2 regions of the Paeniglutamicibacter sp. NPDC091659 genome follow, and region 1 is predicted to be linked to the other one. Evidence: predicted binding sites of a transcription regulator. Region 1 holds the regulator's gene; the other holds the start of a gene.
The links. The regulator Rex, encoded in region 1, represses fermentation and respiration genes when NADH is low (regulators of the CRP and FNR family bind a similar motif). The targets are predictions, from matches to a motif close to CTTGTGAANNNNTTCACAAG.
Positions count from the first base shown of each region.

Region 1 (7,892 bases):
GACGCAACCGTGGCGCTGCCGTGCGCAACGCAAAACGAACTCGACGAGATCGACGCCAAGCGCCTGATCTCCTCCGGCGTCATTGCCGTGGCAGAGGGCGCCAACATGCCGTGCACCGCCGCAGCCACCGCGCTGTTCCAGGACGCAGGGGTGCTCTTCGGGCCGGGCAAGGCTGCGAACGCCGGCGGCGTTGCAACCTCCGCGCTGGAGATGCAGCAGAACGCCAGCCGCGACTCCTGGAGCTTCGAGCACACCGAACGCCGACTGACCGAAATCATGGTCGGCATCCACGACCGCTGTGCAACGACGGCCGACGAATACGGGATGCCGGGCAACTACGTTGCCGGCGCAAACATCGCCGGCTTCGTCAAGGTCGCCGACGCGATGCTGGCCCAGGGCCTCATCTAACCGGGTATTTTGCACCGCCCAGGGGGCGCCGTCGCGAAGGGGAAACACATCCCCTTCGCGACGGCGCCCCCTGTCGTATCCGGTGGTTTGGCGTTCTTCAACATGTCATATACGTCATGGAATTGGGCATCGCGGCAGATTCTCTGTACATTGATCACCATGACTAATCGTTGGTATGCGTATTTTGTGTCGGCTCTGGAGGGGCCTAAGACGCGATAATTTCGCATACCCACCTTCAGAGCCGACAAGGGCCGCAAGCTATTGCTTGTGGGCCCTTCGCTATTTTCACCATAGCGGCCCTGAAGAAATACGCAGCGATTGTCGGGGCCGCATCGAACGCTAGGCCCTCGGTTGGAGGGCCGGAATCGAAAGGCCCACCATGAACCCGAACATCCTGAACGCAGACGCCCCGGCCCGCGCCAACACCAACGAGCGGGTGGTTTCCTTCACCGAGTTGCCGAGCCCCGCCGAACTGCTGAGCGAACTCCCGACCACCGATGCCCAGGCCTACAGGATCACCCGGGCCCGCCAAGAAGTGGGCGCCGTGCTTTCGGGCTTGGACCAGCGACTGCTGGTCATCGTGGGGCCGTGCTCGATCCATGATCCTGCCGCCGGACTCGAATACGCAGCGCGCCTTGCCGCAGCCGCAAAAAAGCACGAGAGCGAACTGCTGATCGTCATGCGCAGCTACTTCGAGAAGCCACGCACCACGGTTGGCTGGAAGGGCCTGGTCAACGACCCCCACCTCGACGGAAGCCACGACATGGGTGCGGGACTCCGGACCGCACGCGAGTTCATGCTCGCTGCCAGCGCCCTGGGCCTGCCCCTTGCAACTGAATTCCTGGAACCGCTTAGCGCCCAGTACCTCGCCGACGTGATCAGCTGGGGCGCAATCGGCGCACGGACCACCGAAAGCCAAACCCACCGCCAGCTGGTCTCCGGGCTGTCCATGCCTGTCGGATTCAAGAACGGCACGGATGGATCGGTGCAGGTGGCCATCGACGCATGCCAGGCCGCCTCTGCGGCCCAGTCGTTCATGGGAATCGATGAGTCGGGCCGGACGGCCGTTGTGCACACTGCGGGCAACCAGGACGCCCACCTCATCCTGCGCGGAGGGGCGGCCGGGCCGAACTACCAGGAAGGCGATGTCGCCGCCGCATCGGACGCAATGGCCAAGGCCGGCATGAACCCGCGGGTGATCGTCGATGCGAGCCATGCAAACTCGGGCAAGTCCCATGTCCGCCAGGCAGAAGTGATCACGGAACTAGCGGCACGCATCGCCGCCGGGGACACGACCATCGCCGGCATCATGGCCGAAAGCTTCCTGCTGCCCGGTGCCCAGAAGCACGACCCGGATTCGGTGGAGGTGGGCACGGACGTGCTGTCTCAGCTGACCTACGGCCAGTCGGTCACCGATGCCTGCATGGGTTGGGAAGCCAGCGCCGCCGCACTAGAGGAGCTGGCCGGAGCGGTTCGCGCCTCGTGGGGCTAAAGGATAGGGCCTGGAATCGCCTCAATGGCGTCAATGCAATACACGGATACCTGCCGTTCACTTTGGTCACTTTAGCCACTAATGTGGGTGGAGGGGGAACTAAAAGTACTTAGGAGCGTTGCTGTAGCAAGGAACGACGACGGCGATTCAAACCGTCATGACTCCTTCATTGGGAAAGTCAGGAGCATCGGGTCATGGTTGAAGCGAAACACTTTGCCAATGCGAAATTCATGACGGTGGCCGAAGTCGCCGAGGTGATGCGCGTTTCAAAGATGACGGTTTACCGCCTGGTGCATTCGGGTGAATTGCCTGCCGTGCGTTTCGGCCGATCCTACCGGGTGCCCGAAAATGCGGTGGAAGATTACCTGCGTGCCGCCGGTCTTGGAAACATTTCTGGCGCCGGATAGGCCTCTACCTTGCATGGTGGTCAGAACCTGCCCGAGAAGCAGGTAATCTGTTAAGGAACGTTTAACGTCCAGTTGACTGCATTCTGGTGCTTTGGTGCCGAAGAAGTTGTAGTCGGCAATCGAATCAGTTTGTGAGGAACCACTATGGGCTCAGTTATCAAGAAGCGCCGCAAGCGTATGGCCAAGAAGAAGCACCGTAAATTGCTTCGTAAGACCCGCCACCAGCGTCGTAATAAGAAGTAAATGCCGGTTCCGGTTTATCCGGATGCTGAGCATGTAAAAAGGTGCGTTTCCCTTCGGGGAAACGCACCTTTTTGCGTGTGACGGCAGGCCGATAGACTCCGGGCGCCGCCGCCAGCCCCCGGAGTCAGGGGCGGCGTCGAACCGTTCCAAAGCTGCGCCACAGGCCCCAGAGCGCTCCAGAGACGCCCGCGGCTTTCAAGCCGAGCGTTGCAGCCCTGCGTCCCGTGCGAAAGTCATAGATCGGCCATTTTCGGCGTTTGGCGTGATGGCGCAACTTGGCATCCGGGTTGATCGCCACGGGATGCCCCACCGCTTCCAGCAGCGGGATGTCATTGTGGGAGTCGCTATAGCCCCAACAATCGCCCAGATCCAGGCCGCCTGCCGCTGCCAGCTCCCGGACGGCCTTGGCCTTCGCAGGCCCGTGCAAGATCTCGCCGACCAGTCTGCCGGTGTATGCCCCCTGGATGTGTTCCACAGAGGTGCCCAGCGCTCCGCTGAGCCCCAGCCTGCGCGCCATGACCGAGGCGACTTCCAACGGTGTTGCCGTCACCAACCAAACCTGGCGCCCGGCATGCAGGTGCTGTTCGGCGATGGCCCGGGTTCCCGGCCAAATCTTGGATTCGATGAATTCATCGTAGATTTCATCCGCAAGGGACTGCATTTCGGCGACGGGAAAACCCTCCACCAACGTCAGAGCGCGATCCCGGATCGCCCGGATGTCCCCGAGGTGTTCGCCGCGGGCGGCGAAACGCAACTGGTGCAGAAGAAACCACAGAATTTGGCGGAGCGAAAATGCCTTGTGCCTGTACATTTTGCGGGCAAGCGGAAAGAGCGATGCGCCGCGCATCATGGTGTTGTCCACGTCAAAGAAGGCGGCCGCAGGGCGCAACTTCTCCGTTTCCTGGTCGTCGGGCAGTACATGGGTTTGTGTGGCGGGCATCCCTGAAGTCTATTGCACGCATTTTGTCGCGGAGCTGTAGCGTTAGATTCATGAGCACTGCGAAGACACCCCATGAGATCACACTGTTAGTCCGTTCCGGGTGTCACCTGTGCCATGCAGCCATTGAAACGCTGGACGAAGTCACCACCCGGATGGGCTACGACTGGAAGAGCGTTGACATAGATGAGCACGCCGACCTCCTGGCCAGGCATTCCGAGGAAGTGCCGGTGCTCCTGATCGACGGGAAAGTGCGGGACTTCTGGGTCATTGATCCCCAGCGCTTGGAATCATTGCTCAACAACTGATCGAGACCGGTGTCGTTCCAACCACTGGAACTCGCTTGCCTGCGCCAAGGAATAGATCGTAGGGTCATGAAAAGACCCAAGGAATGAGTCACAGCACGATGCCAACCCCGCAACACCCCCCGGCAGACGATGGAGTCGAGCCGACGCCAAACCCCATGACCGGTTCCCTCGAGCGGATTCTTCCCGAGGCCACCCTGGCACGGCTGACCCAATACCTGCGGGCCCTGAACACGCTTCAATCCCAAGGGCAGACAAGAACCTCGTCCGGCCTCTTGGCCACGGAGGCCGGCGTCAATCCCTCGATCCTTCGAAAGGACCTTTCCCAGTTGGGGTCATACGGGACCAGGGGAGTGGGATACGTCGTCACGGAGCTGGCCGAACACATTTCAAAGGCCATGGGGCTGACCCAACAATGGCGTGTTGCGATCATCGGCGCCGGCAACCTGGGGCGCGCGTTGTCCGGATACGGAGGGTTCCGCAGCAGGGGATTTGAGGTTGTTGCGCTTTTGGACGCGGCGCCGGATGTCATCGGATCCAAGGTCGGAGAGCTGACCGTTGCCGACACCAAAGACCTGGCTATGGTTCTCGCTTCCACCGAGGCAAACATTGCGGTGCTGTCGGTTCCCGGCGCAGCGGCGCAGAGCCTGTGCGACAAGGTCGTTGAATGCGGGGTGCGCAGCATTCTGAGCTTCGCACCCGTCGTCCTGCAGGTGCCTGAGGGAGTCAACCTCCGAAAGGTGGATCTGGCAACGGAGTTGCAGATCTTGGCCTACCACGCGCAAAACATCGTTTAGGGCTTCAGCGGTGTGCGCTGCAAGGAAACGGCCGGGCCCTTAACCGGCAAAGGGTTCCCGAACGCGGGTTTCCCCACGCTCAAGAACCCTCGGCCGTATGTGATTCCTAGCGGTAGCCTGCTGCACGTGCCGCGCGTCGGGCGGCGATGTAGGCGCTGGCCGGACGCAGCCAGGCGAACACGACGCCGACCACGCCCGCCAGGATGGACAGGATCGACAGAAGCGTTCCGCCGAAGAGGCCAAAGACCGAAAGGGCGGCGAAAACCGTTGCGAAAATGCGGGCAACGTTGCTTCCCTTGCGAATCATGAACGCCAGCAATACGTAGATTCCCAGCGAAATGGCCGTGACGATGACGACCATGGTGTGCATGGCGCTGAGGAATGCATCGAGCGACATCCCGGTGTCCTGCAACATCGCGTCAAACTCCGGCGTCGTGGCAAGCTGCTGACGGATCAGGGCTGTGTCGAAGCCGAAGACCGCGGCCATCAACGACAGCACGCCGGCGGCGATGATGGCCCAGAACGCGATGTCGAGTTCCTTGGGGCGTTCGGTCGGCATTTGGGGCGCCGGGAAATTGCCCTGCGGAGGTATCGGGAATCCCATGCCGTACGGCTGCTGCCCATAAGGCGTCTGACCCTGGGGCGGCTGGCCGTAGGGGTTCTGCCCGTAGGGCGTGGGGTTCTGCCCGTACGGATTTTGCCCGTAGGGGGCGGGGTTCTGCCCGTACGGATTCTGCTGCGGGGCGCCATATTGCGGGGCCTGGCCATATGGAGGAGGAACCGGGGCGTTCGGGTCTTGCGGAGCGACCTGCCCATACTGTGGCGGCGCTGGATTGACCGGCGGCGTCTGCGGGTTCTCAGGTTCGTTCTCAGGTGTCGACATGGCCTGCTCCTTCGGATTGAAAATACGTCTTACGCATCACAATATCTGCTGCCATCTGGTTTTATCCCCTCCCAAAGGATGGTTTTTGCGCCGGGCCGACTCCGACAAAAGTTCGCTGTTGCGCAAGGAACAAACCGGGCTGCCGCGGGATCTTGGCTGCACGGTTGCCGTGAAACTGCGGAACGACGGCCCAACTCGTGTGCCCGGGCGTGGCGGGGATCAAGTTCCCTGTTTAGGTAACCCACCAAAGTTTTGAGACACTTAAGGCATGTCGACTGCTACCGTTCACCTTCTGCGTCACGGCGAAGTGTATAACCCGGACAGGGTTCTCTACGGTCGGCTACCCGAATTCCATCTCTCCGACCTTGGCCATGAAATGGCGCAGCGCGCGGCAGAGTACTTCACGGCCCAGCAAGAGGCCGGTGCGAACATCACCCACATGGTTTCGTCTCCGCTCGTTCGAGCCCAGGAAACCGCCAACCCGACAGCCAAGGCGCTGGGGCTGGACATTGTGACAGATGATCGAATCATCGAGGCCGCGAACCGATTCCAAGGCCTCTCACAGATCAAGCAACGACTGAAGGAACCAAAATACTGGTCCTACGTCGTCAATCCCTTTCGTCCTTCCTGGGGGGAGCCCTACCGGGACCAGGTAGAACGAATGATGGCCGCCATCGTTGAACACCGTGATCGCGCGGTTGAACTTGGCGGCAGCGGAGCGCAAGCCATTTTGGTCAGCCACCAGCTGCCGATTTGGGTCACGCGCCGCGCTGCCGAAGGCAAAGCCCTTTGGCACGACCCGCGGAAACGCGAATGCACTCTCACCTCCGTGACTAGCCTGGACTTTGAAGGTGAAAGTCTGGTCGCCGTCCGCTATGCAGAACCCAGTGTTGACCTCTTGGTCAACGCTGCGAACATTCCTGGAGCCTGAGATCATGACCGATCCCACTTCGTCCCAACCATCGCGTTTGGGACGACGCACTTTCTTGCGTGCAGCCATGCTCGCCGCAGCAGTGGTGCCGCTGGCAGCTTGTGTTGGCGAAGAAGACCCGCTGGCAAAGCAGGCCCGCGAAGGCAACAACAAGAACTACATCGCCGGCGACGGATCGGTTCAGGAATACGACCCGAAGTCCCGAACCGAGCCGGTGGTAATCAGCGCCACCGCCTACGACGGGTCGACGATCGATTCCGCCAAATTCGCCGGCCAAGTGACGGTCCTGAACTTCTGGTATGCCGCCTGCGCGCCGTGCCGCATCGAAGCACCGCACATGGTTGAACTCAGCGACGAGTTCAAGGACAAGGTCGGCTTCATCGGCATCAACGTCCGGGACGAGAAGGACGCCGCCGAAGCTTTCGAGCGGACCTTCGGCGTCAAGTACCCGTCGGTGCAGGATACCCAGGGCGCAATCCAGCTGGCCATGACCAAGTACGTTCCGCTGCAGGCCGTGCCCACGACGTTGGTTCTCGACCGGCAGGGACGCGTATCGGCCCGCATCCTTGGTGCTGCGGAGAAGACAACGCTCAAGGCCCTGATCAACACGGCCCTCACCGAGTCGTTGTGATAGCCCCGACGATCGTTGCTGCTCTGGCGGTACCGGCCCAGGGAAATCCCTTTGCCGAGATCATCATGGACGGTTCGCTGCTTCTTGCGGTGCCCGTAGCAATCCTTGCCGGGCTTGTATCCTTCCTTTCCCCCTGCGTACTGCCGTTGGTTCCCGGGTATCTGGGCTACGTCACGGGACTTTCCGGGGCCGACTTGGCCGACCAAAAGCGCGGCCGCATGGTCACCGGCATCGGCCTTTTTATCCTGGGGTTCACGGCCGTTTTCGTGCTCGCGGGAAGCATATTTTCCCAGCTTGCGTACTGGATGAGGTTTGAGGGCGCCTGGGTTACCCAGGTCCTTGGCGCGGTTGTCATCCTCATGGGTGTCGTGTTCATGGGCGGCTTTTCCTTCATGCAACGCGAAGCAAAGATCCATCGCAAACCGCCAGCCGGTCTCTGGGGGGCTCCCGTCCTGGGCGTGACCTTTGGGCTGGGCTGGGCACCATGCATCGGCCCCACACTTGCAGCCGTGCTTGCCATGAGCACGGGACCCGACGCGAGCGTCTCCAAGGGTGCGCTGCTGACCTTCTTCTACTGCATGGGGTTGGGCTTGCCCTTCCTCTTCATCGCCCTTGGCCTGCGTCGTGGCATGGGCGCAATGAAATTCTTCCGTCGGCACCAGCTCGCAATCATGCGATTCGGCGGCGGGATGCTCATCCTCCTGGGTGTTCTCATGGCCACGGGCCTGTGGGGCATCTGGGTCACACAATTGCAAGATTGGTTCGCCAACGAAGTCAGGTTGCCCATCTAATGGCAAAGCAAGATATGAAAAAAGACGTTGCGGTTCCGGCCCTCGGGTTCATCGGTATGCTTCGCTG
Region 1 covers NZ_JBIVTO010000008.1:201,198-209,089, forward strand. The annotation lists gene gdhA (NADP-specific glutamate dehydrogenase) at 1-408, shown strand, start outside; gene ACIQLF_RS15695 (3-deoxy-7-phosphoheptulonate synthase) at 788-1,900, shown strand; gene ACIQLF_RS15700 (helix-turn-helix domain-containing protein) at 2,095-2,307, shown strand; gene ACIQLF_RS15705 (30S ribosomal protein bS22) at 2,452-2,550, shown strand; gene ACIQLF_RS15710 (HAD family hydrolase) at 2,675-3,490, opposite strand; gene ACIQLF_RS15715 (glutaredoxin family protein) at 3,541-3,795, shown strand; gene ACIQLF_RS15720 (redox-sensing transcriptional repressor Rex) at 3,894-4,589, shown strand; gene ACIQLF_RS15725 (hypothetical protein) at 4,696-5,472, opposite strand; gene ACIQLF_RS15730 (histidine phosphatase family protein) at 5,741-6,403, shown strand; gene ACIQLF_RS15735 (TlpA family protein disulfide reductase) at 6,408-7,034, shown strand; gene ACIQLF_RS15740 (cytochrome c biogenesis CcdA family protein) at 7,100-7,825, shown strand; gene ACIQLF_RS15745 (cytochrome c biogenesis protein ResB) at 7,825-7,892, shown strand, end outside.

Region 2 (7,892 bases), on a different contig from region 1:
TGTGTCCGAGTTCTTTCCGAAGTTCGCTGGCCCGCCGGGTCGGCACGATGGTGACCACTCGGTTGTCCTCATGAACCCGCTTGCGCTCGATCAGGAGTTTTGCCTCCATGCGTCGAAGCAGCGGTGAAAGGGTGCCGGAATCCAGCTGGAGCAACTCACCAAGCTCATTCACCGACCTGTCCCCTTCCGACCAGAGGACCACCAGGACCAGGTACTGGGGATACGTCAGGCCCCACGGAGCCAACAGCTCCGCATAGGCCCTCGTGGTGGCCCGCGTGGCCGAGTACAACGAGAAGCAGACCATTTCATCGACAATTGACATGCTTAACATGGTTGCACACAACTAAGTTGCGCGCAATATATATTCTTGAAGCCATCCTCAGATCGACGCGTGCGACATCGCGCACCCAACTGCCCAAGAGGGAAAATCCAAACCGCAGCCCGTTTTCGACCCGCACGAAGTGCGTGGGTGGCCGATGGCCATTTTCACCCACACGATGGCCACGGCACCTTGCCCTGGGCGCCGAAGAGAGTCGTCCTTCCCCAGCCAGGACCGGCAGTCCCGACCCGCGAGAACCCTAACCCTTCGATGCAGAGGGACGTCGTCGAAGCACCAGGTACAGCCCCAGCCCCACGCAGACAAGATAGGTCAAGCCCACCGCGATCCACCCGGCAGCGAACCCGCCCGGCGAGCCGATCAGCGCCCCCATGCCCAGGGGTCCGATCGTGAACCCTCCGAACAGCCCGGCCGAAACCCAGCCGGTGGCCGAGCTCATGGAGGCTGCGGGGACGCTGCGCAAGAGGCTGGCCATCAGCACGACCGAGACGCCCAGAGCCGAGGCGCCGTGCAATGTGACGGCGAGCCACAGCAACGGGGCGAAGCCCGTCGCGCCGGCTACCAGGAATGCCCCGGCACCGCAGGTGGCCATGACGGCCAGGAGCAGCAGCAATTTCGGCGCGGACACCCCGCGGCTCATCATCCGCCCCCAGCCAACCCGGGCACTGACCCCGATGGCTCCGGCCACGGCGGCGGTGAGCCCGCCAAGCACCAGCGAAAAGCCCAGTTCGCGCACGGCAAAGAGCGGCAGGTACACATTTGTCGCCTGCACACCCACGCCATTCACGAACCCGAAGATGGCCAAGGCAAAAACAACGAAGCGGGTGCTGGACTCCGGCCGCACCGTTGCACCGGCCGCCACCCGTTGGGCCGGGCGGGGTTCGGCCGGCACCAGCAGAAATGTGGAGATCATTCGGACGGCGACCACTCCCAGCAGCGCGGCAACCAAGGCTCCGACCGCACTGGCCCCGTGCCAGCCGATCCACGCGGCCAACACCGGGAAACCGAGGCTCGACACCAGCTGGCTGGCCTGCACGCCGGACTGCTTCACCCCCGTCCATCCGATGCGATAGTCGGCAGGGACGCGCTCGGCCAGGATCCTGTTCGTCACCCCGTTCGGGAACGACTGGGCAAACCCGGCAACTGCGGAGGCCACCAACAGCAGCACGTATCCGCCAGGGATCGCCGCAAGCACCATGGCCAAGGCGGCCATGCCAAACACCACGAACAGAAGCGTCTTGTCCGGCTGTCCGTCTGTGAATTTGGCAAATACCGCATTGCCGATCGCGGCGCATGCAAAGCACACGGTGGCCAGGAGCCCGAACTGCGCCTCGCTGATACCCAGGTCGGAAATGACAAGGTCGCTCGTGGCGCTCAGCCCGTAGCTCAGGATCGGGGCAACACCCACCGCGGTCAGCAGAATCGCCAAAAGGCTTAGTGGCGGGCGCTCGGCACGGGTCTCCAAGGCGGTCCTTTCGGCTCAAGCAAATTGGGGGTCCGGGTCAAGGCCGGAACGCTCTCCAGTTTTGCATGGGCGGCCCGAAGCCCCGCGATCGGTGTCGCCCACGTTAACCGAAGCAGCTGGCCGCATGGTTCGGGAAGTCCCGACCGCCGGCCAAACGCAACGGGCGGCAATCCACTCACCAGTGCTGTGAGTGGATTGCCGCCCGGAAGGGGCTGCCGCCTTATGCAGTTGCGGGTTCGTTTTCACCCAGCGAGTAGCTTGGCTCGCGGCGCTTGAACCACCGGATGACGAAGGCGGTCACGGGAACGAACGCGAATTCCACTGCCGTCTTGTAGAGGAATCCGACCAGCACGTAATTGATGAACGTGGGCGCGTCGGTGATCCCGATGACGGATGCCGCGATGGAGCAGAAGATCAGGGTGTCGGCGAACTCGCCTACGCCCGTGGACCCCATCAGTCGGCCGACGAGGCCGCGTTCTCCGAAACGCTCCTTCATCTTGACCAGGACCAGGGAATTCAGCGTCTGGCCCACCAGGAAGCCCAGCAGCGAGGCCAGGACGATGAGCCAGATCGGGCCGAGGGTGCGCTCGAGTGCTTCCTGCCCGTCGTACCACTCAGCCGCTGGCAGCTCGATCATGATCCAGAAGCAGAGCGTGGAGAATGCTGCCAGCACGAAGGTCGTGATGATTGCCCGGCGTGCGACCTTGAATCCGTAGACCTCGGAGATGACGTCACCCAGGATGTAGGCCAGCGGGAAGAGGAAGAATCCGCCGTCGGTGACGATCGGGCCAAAGGTGACTCCCTTGGCTGCACCGATGTTGGAAAGAATGACAACCACTGCCATCAAGGCCAGGACGGTGGAGAAATAGGGGCTTCCTGCAGCCGCGAAAACCGCGCGCGAAGCCTTTGGACGTTGTGAAAGTGAGGCGGCAATTTCGCCCATGGTTATACCCAATCGAAGAAGTGGTTCGCCAAGTCACTCCGGGGCAGCATTCTTCCCCGCGATTTGAACATGTTTCGGGGGTCGATTGCGGGCCACTTGGAGCACTCGCTGTATTAGCACTTGAGGTTCAAGTATCCCACGGCGTTTTTAGGGATCAATTGCGCTTTCCGACCGCTGCACGCAATTTTGATCACGCTTACCCCGCCCAGACGTGACCTGCGCCACGAAATCAGCTTATTGAACATGTTCAAAAACCACTATGATGGTCTACATGCCTAATGAATCAAGGGGTCACGTGGCGCAGCAAACCGCAAAGGGCGCCGAAACGCGTCAATTGTTGCTAAACACCGCCCTCCGGCTCTTCGCCCAAGATGGCTTTTCCGGAACCACGATGCGTGCCATTGCAAGGGAATCGGGCCTTTCGCTGGGGAATGCCTACTACTACTTCGAGTCCAAGGATGCGATCGTCCACGAGCTCTATCGCGGTCTTGCCGAGCAACATCGCGCAGCCACGTGGCCGCTGTTGGTCGAGGGCAACAACCTTGAGACAAATGTGCGCCTGGCCCTGGAAAAGAACCTCGATATCATGGCCCCGTTTCACGAGTTTGGACCTGCGTTTATTCGCACTGCGTTTTCCGGACCGCAGGGGGACCCGGGCGATACCCATCGGGCACAGGAATTCGGTTTGTGGCGCCAGGTTGTCAGCGCATCCAGGCCGCTTCCCCCGTTGGCCATCAGGCAGGACCTTCCCCAATTGCTGTGGCTCATCCAGCGCGGCGTTTTCATCTTCTGGGCCCATGATTCTTCCCCCGAGGCCAAACGAAGCCGCAGACTCGTGAAAAACGTGGCGCCGGTCGTTGCTCGCCTGGTTGTTCTTTCACGCATGCCGGTGGTCCGGACGATCCTCGACGACGTGCTTTCGCTGGTGCGCACGGCGAACTGATTCCAGGGGACCGACCCCGCAGGCTCGGGGTTGCGGTCTCGCACTGCGGACATGTCGATCCACACAGGCAGGCCATGAGGCGTAGAGTCGAAATTGAAGTCAGGCGAGGGGAAATCGCAATCCGGCTCAACCCATTGCGGTTCGCTTCAGCACCTTTACTGGCTTCCTGGTTTCAGCAGATATATGAGGAGACAACGAATGCCATCCGACCCCAAGAATCTTCCAAGTTGGGTCCGCGAACTTGCGCCGCTCAAGGATCGCACCATCACCAACGACACCTCCTCCGAGCTGCACAGCGTGGGTACCGCAAACGGCGACTTTGAGATACTCCGCTGGTGGCCGGCCCGCGACGAGGTACCTTCCCTCAACAACCTGCTGTCGGAACGCGCCCAGGGGCGCGCCGCACAGCTGACATTGCTTGGAACGCCCGATGAAACCGTTATCGGCGAGCTGGCAGCCCACGGATGGAGCATCAAGGGGCACCATGTCCTGTTGGCTGCCACCACCGATGACGTGGAACAAGTGGCCAGCATCCCGGAGACCGCCACACTCTTCGAGGCGCCCATGGATGACTACGACGTCGTGGAAATTGCGGATTTCGATGCGCCTGCGGGACGCGGCCGCATCCGCTTTGCCAAGGGCTTTGCGCTGTTGAGCGAGCCCGAGATCATGTCCAGCAGCAACTCCGAACAATTCCGCTCCGCAATCATCGCCAATCTGGCGGCTTCGGCGTCGAGCCAAGGCCTGCCCTGGCTGTTCATGGTCGCGGAAGCCGACAACTCGGCGGGAACCCGCACCCTTCGCGGCACTGGCTGGTCAAACGCGACCTTGATTACCACGTTTACGCGCAACTAATCCCGCATCCATACCGCAAAACCCTCGGCCCGGACTTTGCCGAATCCCGCCGGGCCCCGGGGCATGCCCCGGGAAAGCCGTGGTGCCGCACAGTGCACGCCGCCCTGATTTCGCGGGCGCACCGTCGGCCTCGCGGATGAAGGTGGCGCCCGCCAATCGCCCTAAACTAGGAAGCATGACTTCTGCCACCAACGGGATTCGTCCCGCCATTACTTTGACCATTGCAGGCTCCGAGGCCACCGGCGGCGCCGGTGCGCAGGCCGACCTCAAGACCTTCCAGGAACTGGGCACCTACGGCATCACCGCCCTGACGTGCATCGTGTCATTCGATCCGACGGACAACTGGAACCACCGCTTTGTTCCGGTAGAAACCCACGTCATCGCCGACCAACTCGAGGCAATCCAGACCTGCTACGCAGGGGACCTCAAGACAGTCAAGCTCGGCATGATGGGCTCCCCCGCCACCATCAACACCGTGGCCACCGCCCTGCGCAACCAGGAATGGGACAACATCGTCCTGGACCCCGTTTTGATCTGCAAGGGCCAGGAACCGGGCCACGCGCTGGACACCGACGAAGCGCTGAAGGCCAACCTCTTGCCGCTGGCAACCTTCGTCACCCCAAACCACTTCGAGGCCGAATCGCTCTCGGGCATCACCATCAACAACATTGATGACCTGACCGCGGCTGCCAAGAAGATCCACGAACTCTCGGGTGCCGCAGTCCTGGCCAAGGGCGGCGTCCGCCTGGCCGGCAGCGAAGCAGTGGATGTCTACTACGACGGCGAAACCCTGGAGGTGCTCTCCGCACCCAAGGTCGGCGAAGTTGCCGTATCTGGCGCCGGTTGCTCGCTTGCCGCGGCAATCACCGCCGAACTGGCCAAGGGTGCAACCCCGCTTGAGGCTGCACGCAACGCCAAGGCGTTTGTCACCGAAGGCATCAAGAACCGCGTTTCCTCGGCGGCGCCGTTCGACGCCCTGTGGCAGGGTGGCACGCGCTAGACCAGTCATCGCCTGCTCCCTGGCAGGCCAATCAGCGGGAACAAAACGGTGGCCTCATTCAACGAATGAGGCCACCGTTTTGCTTCTACCAGCGCATGGTGTTGCATGCGCGACTGCCCTCGCGTCCGGCGCCCTTGCCCGGTACCGCGCACGGGGGCAGCCCCGCATTGAAGACCCATTCCCCCAAGGAACACGTCATCGCAGCAGACACTACTAATCAGGCCCGACGTTTTGGTCACCGGTTGCGGCAGGCCGAAGGCGCGTGTGTACAAAGGTACACATTTAGACACGCTCTCAAACAAGTCCTTGAGATATGGGCTGACTCACATAGTATTTCGCTTGTGACGTGCAGGCTCTCTGGCGGCATGTCCCACTCATCACTCCCACTGAATTCAAGGAGAACTATGATCAACCCGCGTCGCCCCAAACTCGCGCGGACGATCTTGGCTTCGGCCACCGGGCTAGCCCTGGCCGTCACCATGTCCGTCCCGTCCCTTGCGGCACCACCAGTCATTGACCCGCCACCGGGCGGTGACGCCACGTCGCTTGGCGGCCTCGCCTCCAAGGACCTGAAATCCCTCAAAGTCGCAGGATCCCTGAAGAAAGCACAGGGCGACGTTTCGGTCTTCGTCCAGTTCGAAGGCGAAGGCGCCTTCGCAGCAACCCAGCCCGCGGCCGCAGCAGCCCCCGGCAGTGCACTGGTCAAGGACACAGCCAAGGTCAGAAAGATCCGCGACGGAATCAAGGCCAAGGGCAGGACGGCGGCCAAGGAGGCCGACGCAAAGGTCATCTACACGACCACCAACGCGATTCCGGGCGTGGCACTGCGCGGCGATGCCGATGCCTTGCGCGCATTGTCCGCACGCAGCGATGTCAAGAAGATCACCGCGATCGTTCCCAAGACACCGGACAACAAGAACTCGGTCATTGACACCAAGGCCATCGAGGCGTGGAGCGCCCTGAAACAAACGGGCAAGGGCGTCAAGATTGCCGTGCTCGACACTGGCATTGACTACACCCACGCGGGGTTCGGCGGGCCAGGCACGCTGGAGGCCTACGAGCAGGCACAGTCCTCCACCGCACTGCCGTCCAAGGACTCGGGGCTCTACGACCCCGACAAGTTCATCGGCGGATGGGATCTGGTCGGCGACGACTACAACGCCGACCCGCGTTCACCGGGCTACCAGCCCGTGCCCAAGCCCGATGCCAACCCGCTGGATTGCTCCTCGGCCGGACACGGATCGCACGTTTCGGGTTCCGCAGCCGGATACGGCGTGAAAGCCGACGGCAGCACCTACGACGGGGATTACACCAAGCTCACCGGCGAGGAAGTCTCGGACATGCGCATCGGCCCGGGCAGCGCCCCCGATGCAGCCTTGGTCGGCATCCGCGTCTTTGGCTGCGCAGGCTCCTCCGACGTGGTCGGCCAGGCGCTTGACTACGTGCTTGACCCCAACAACGACGGCAATTTCGATGACCGCGCCCAGATCGTCAACATGTCCTTGGGCTCGGACCAGTCCCCCGCGGACGATCCTGAAACCGACATCGTCAACGCGCTGGCCAAGCTCGGCATTCTCTCCGTCGTTTCCTCGGGAAATGCAGGGGACATCACGGACATCGGCGGTGCGCCCGGCAATGCACGCTCGGCGCTCACTGTCGCCAACTCGGTTGGCACCAAGGTCACCCTGGACGGCATCAAGGTCAACGCCCCCGCCGCGGACGCTGGCGAAGCGGCAGGGCAATACTCGGCAAACTTCAACTACACTGCAGCGGATCCTGCCAAGCTGACCGGACAGGTCGTCATGGGCCCGGCCGACAATGCATACGGATGCTCGGCCTTTGCCCCGGGGTCGCTGACCGGCAAATGGGTGTGGCTGAAGTGGGAAGAAGACGGCGCACCCAAGTGCGGTTCGAAGACACGCTTCGACAGCGCCGAGGCCGCGGGCGCCACCGGCGTCATCCTTGACTCCGAGGCTTCGGTCTTCGAGGCCGGCATCGCCGGAAACGCAACCATCCCGGGCGCCCAGTTCACCAAGGAATTCTCAGAATCCCTGCGTCCGGCCGCCGAGGCCGGCACGCTCGACGTCACCCTGGACGCGGCTTCGGTGGGCACCTCCACGGCCGAATCCGGCCTGGGCGACACCCTGAATTCCTCGTCCTCGCGCGGCGTCCACGGTTCGGAGGGCATCGTCAAGCCCGACGTCGCGGCTCCCGGCACAGCGATTGGTTCGGTCGGCGTAGGCACCGGCGACGGTCCCGCAGTCATGTCCGGCACCTCGATGGCCGCCCCGTACGCGGCAGGCATTGCGGCCTTGGTCGCGGGCAGCGGAAAGTACAACGCTTACCAAA
Region 2 covers NZ_JBIVTO010000003.1:202,029-209,920, reverse strand. The annotation lists gene ACIQLF_RS08485 (MarR family winged helix-turn-helix transcriptional regulator) at 1-322, opposite strand, end outside; gene ACIQLF_RS08480 (MFS transporter) at 579-1,802, opposite strand; gene ACIQLF_RS08475 (queuosine precursor transporter) at 2,023-2,745, opposite strand; gene ACIQLF_RS08470 (TetR/AcrR family transcriptional regulator) at 3,041-3,688, shown strand; gene ACIQLF_RS08465 (hypothetical protein) at 3,887-4,543, shown strand; gene thiD (bifunctional hydroxymethylpyrimidine kinase/phosphomethylpyrimidine kinase) at 4,719-5,543, shown strand; gene ACIQLF_RS08455 (S8 family serine peptidase) at 5,948-7,892, shown strand, end outside.
Region 2: the regulator Rex is predicted to act here: its motif matches at 2,980-2,999, upstream of ACIQLF_RS08475 (queuosine precursor transporter).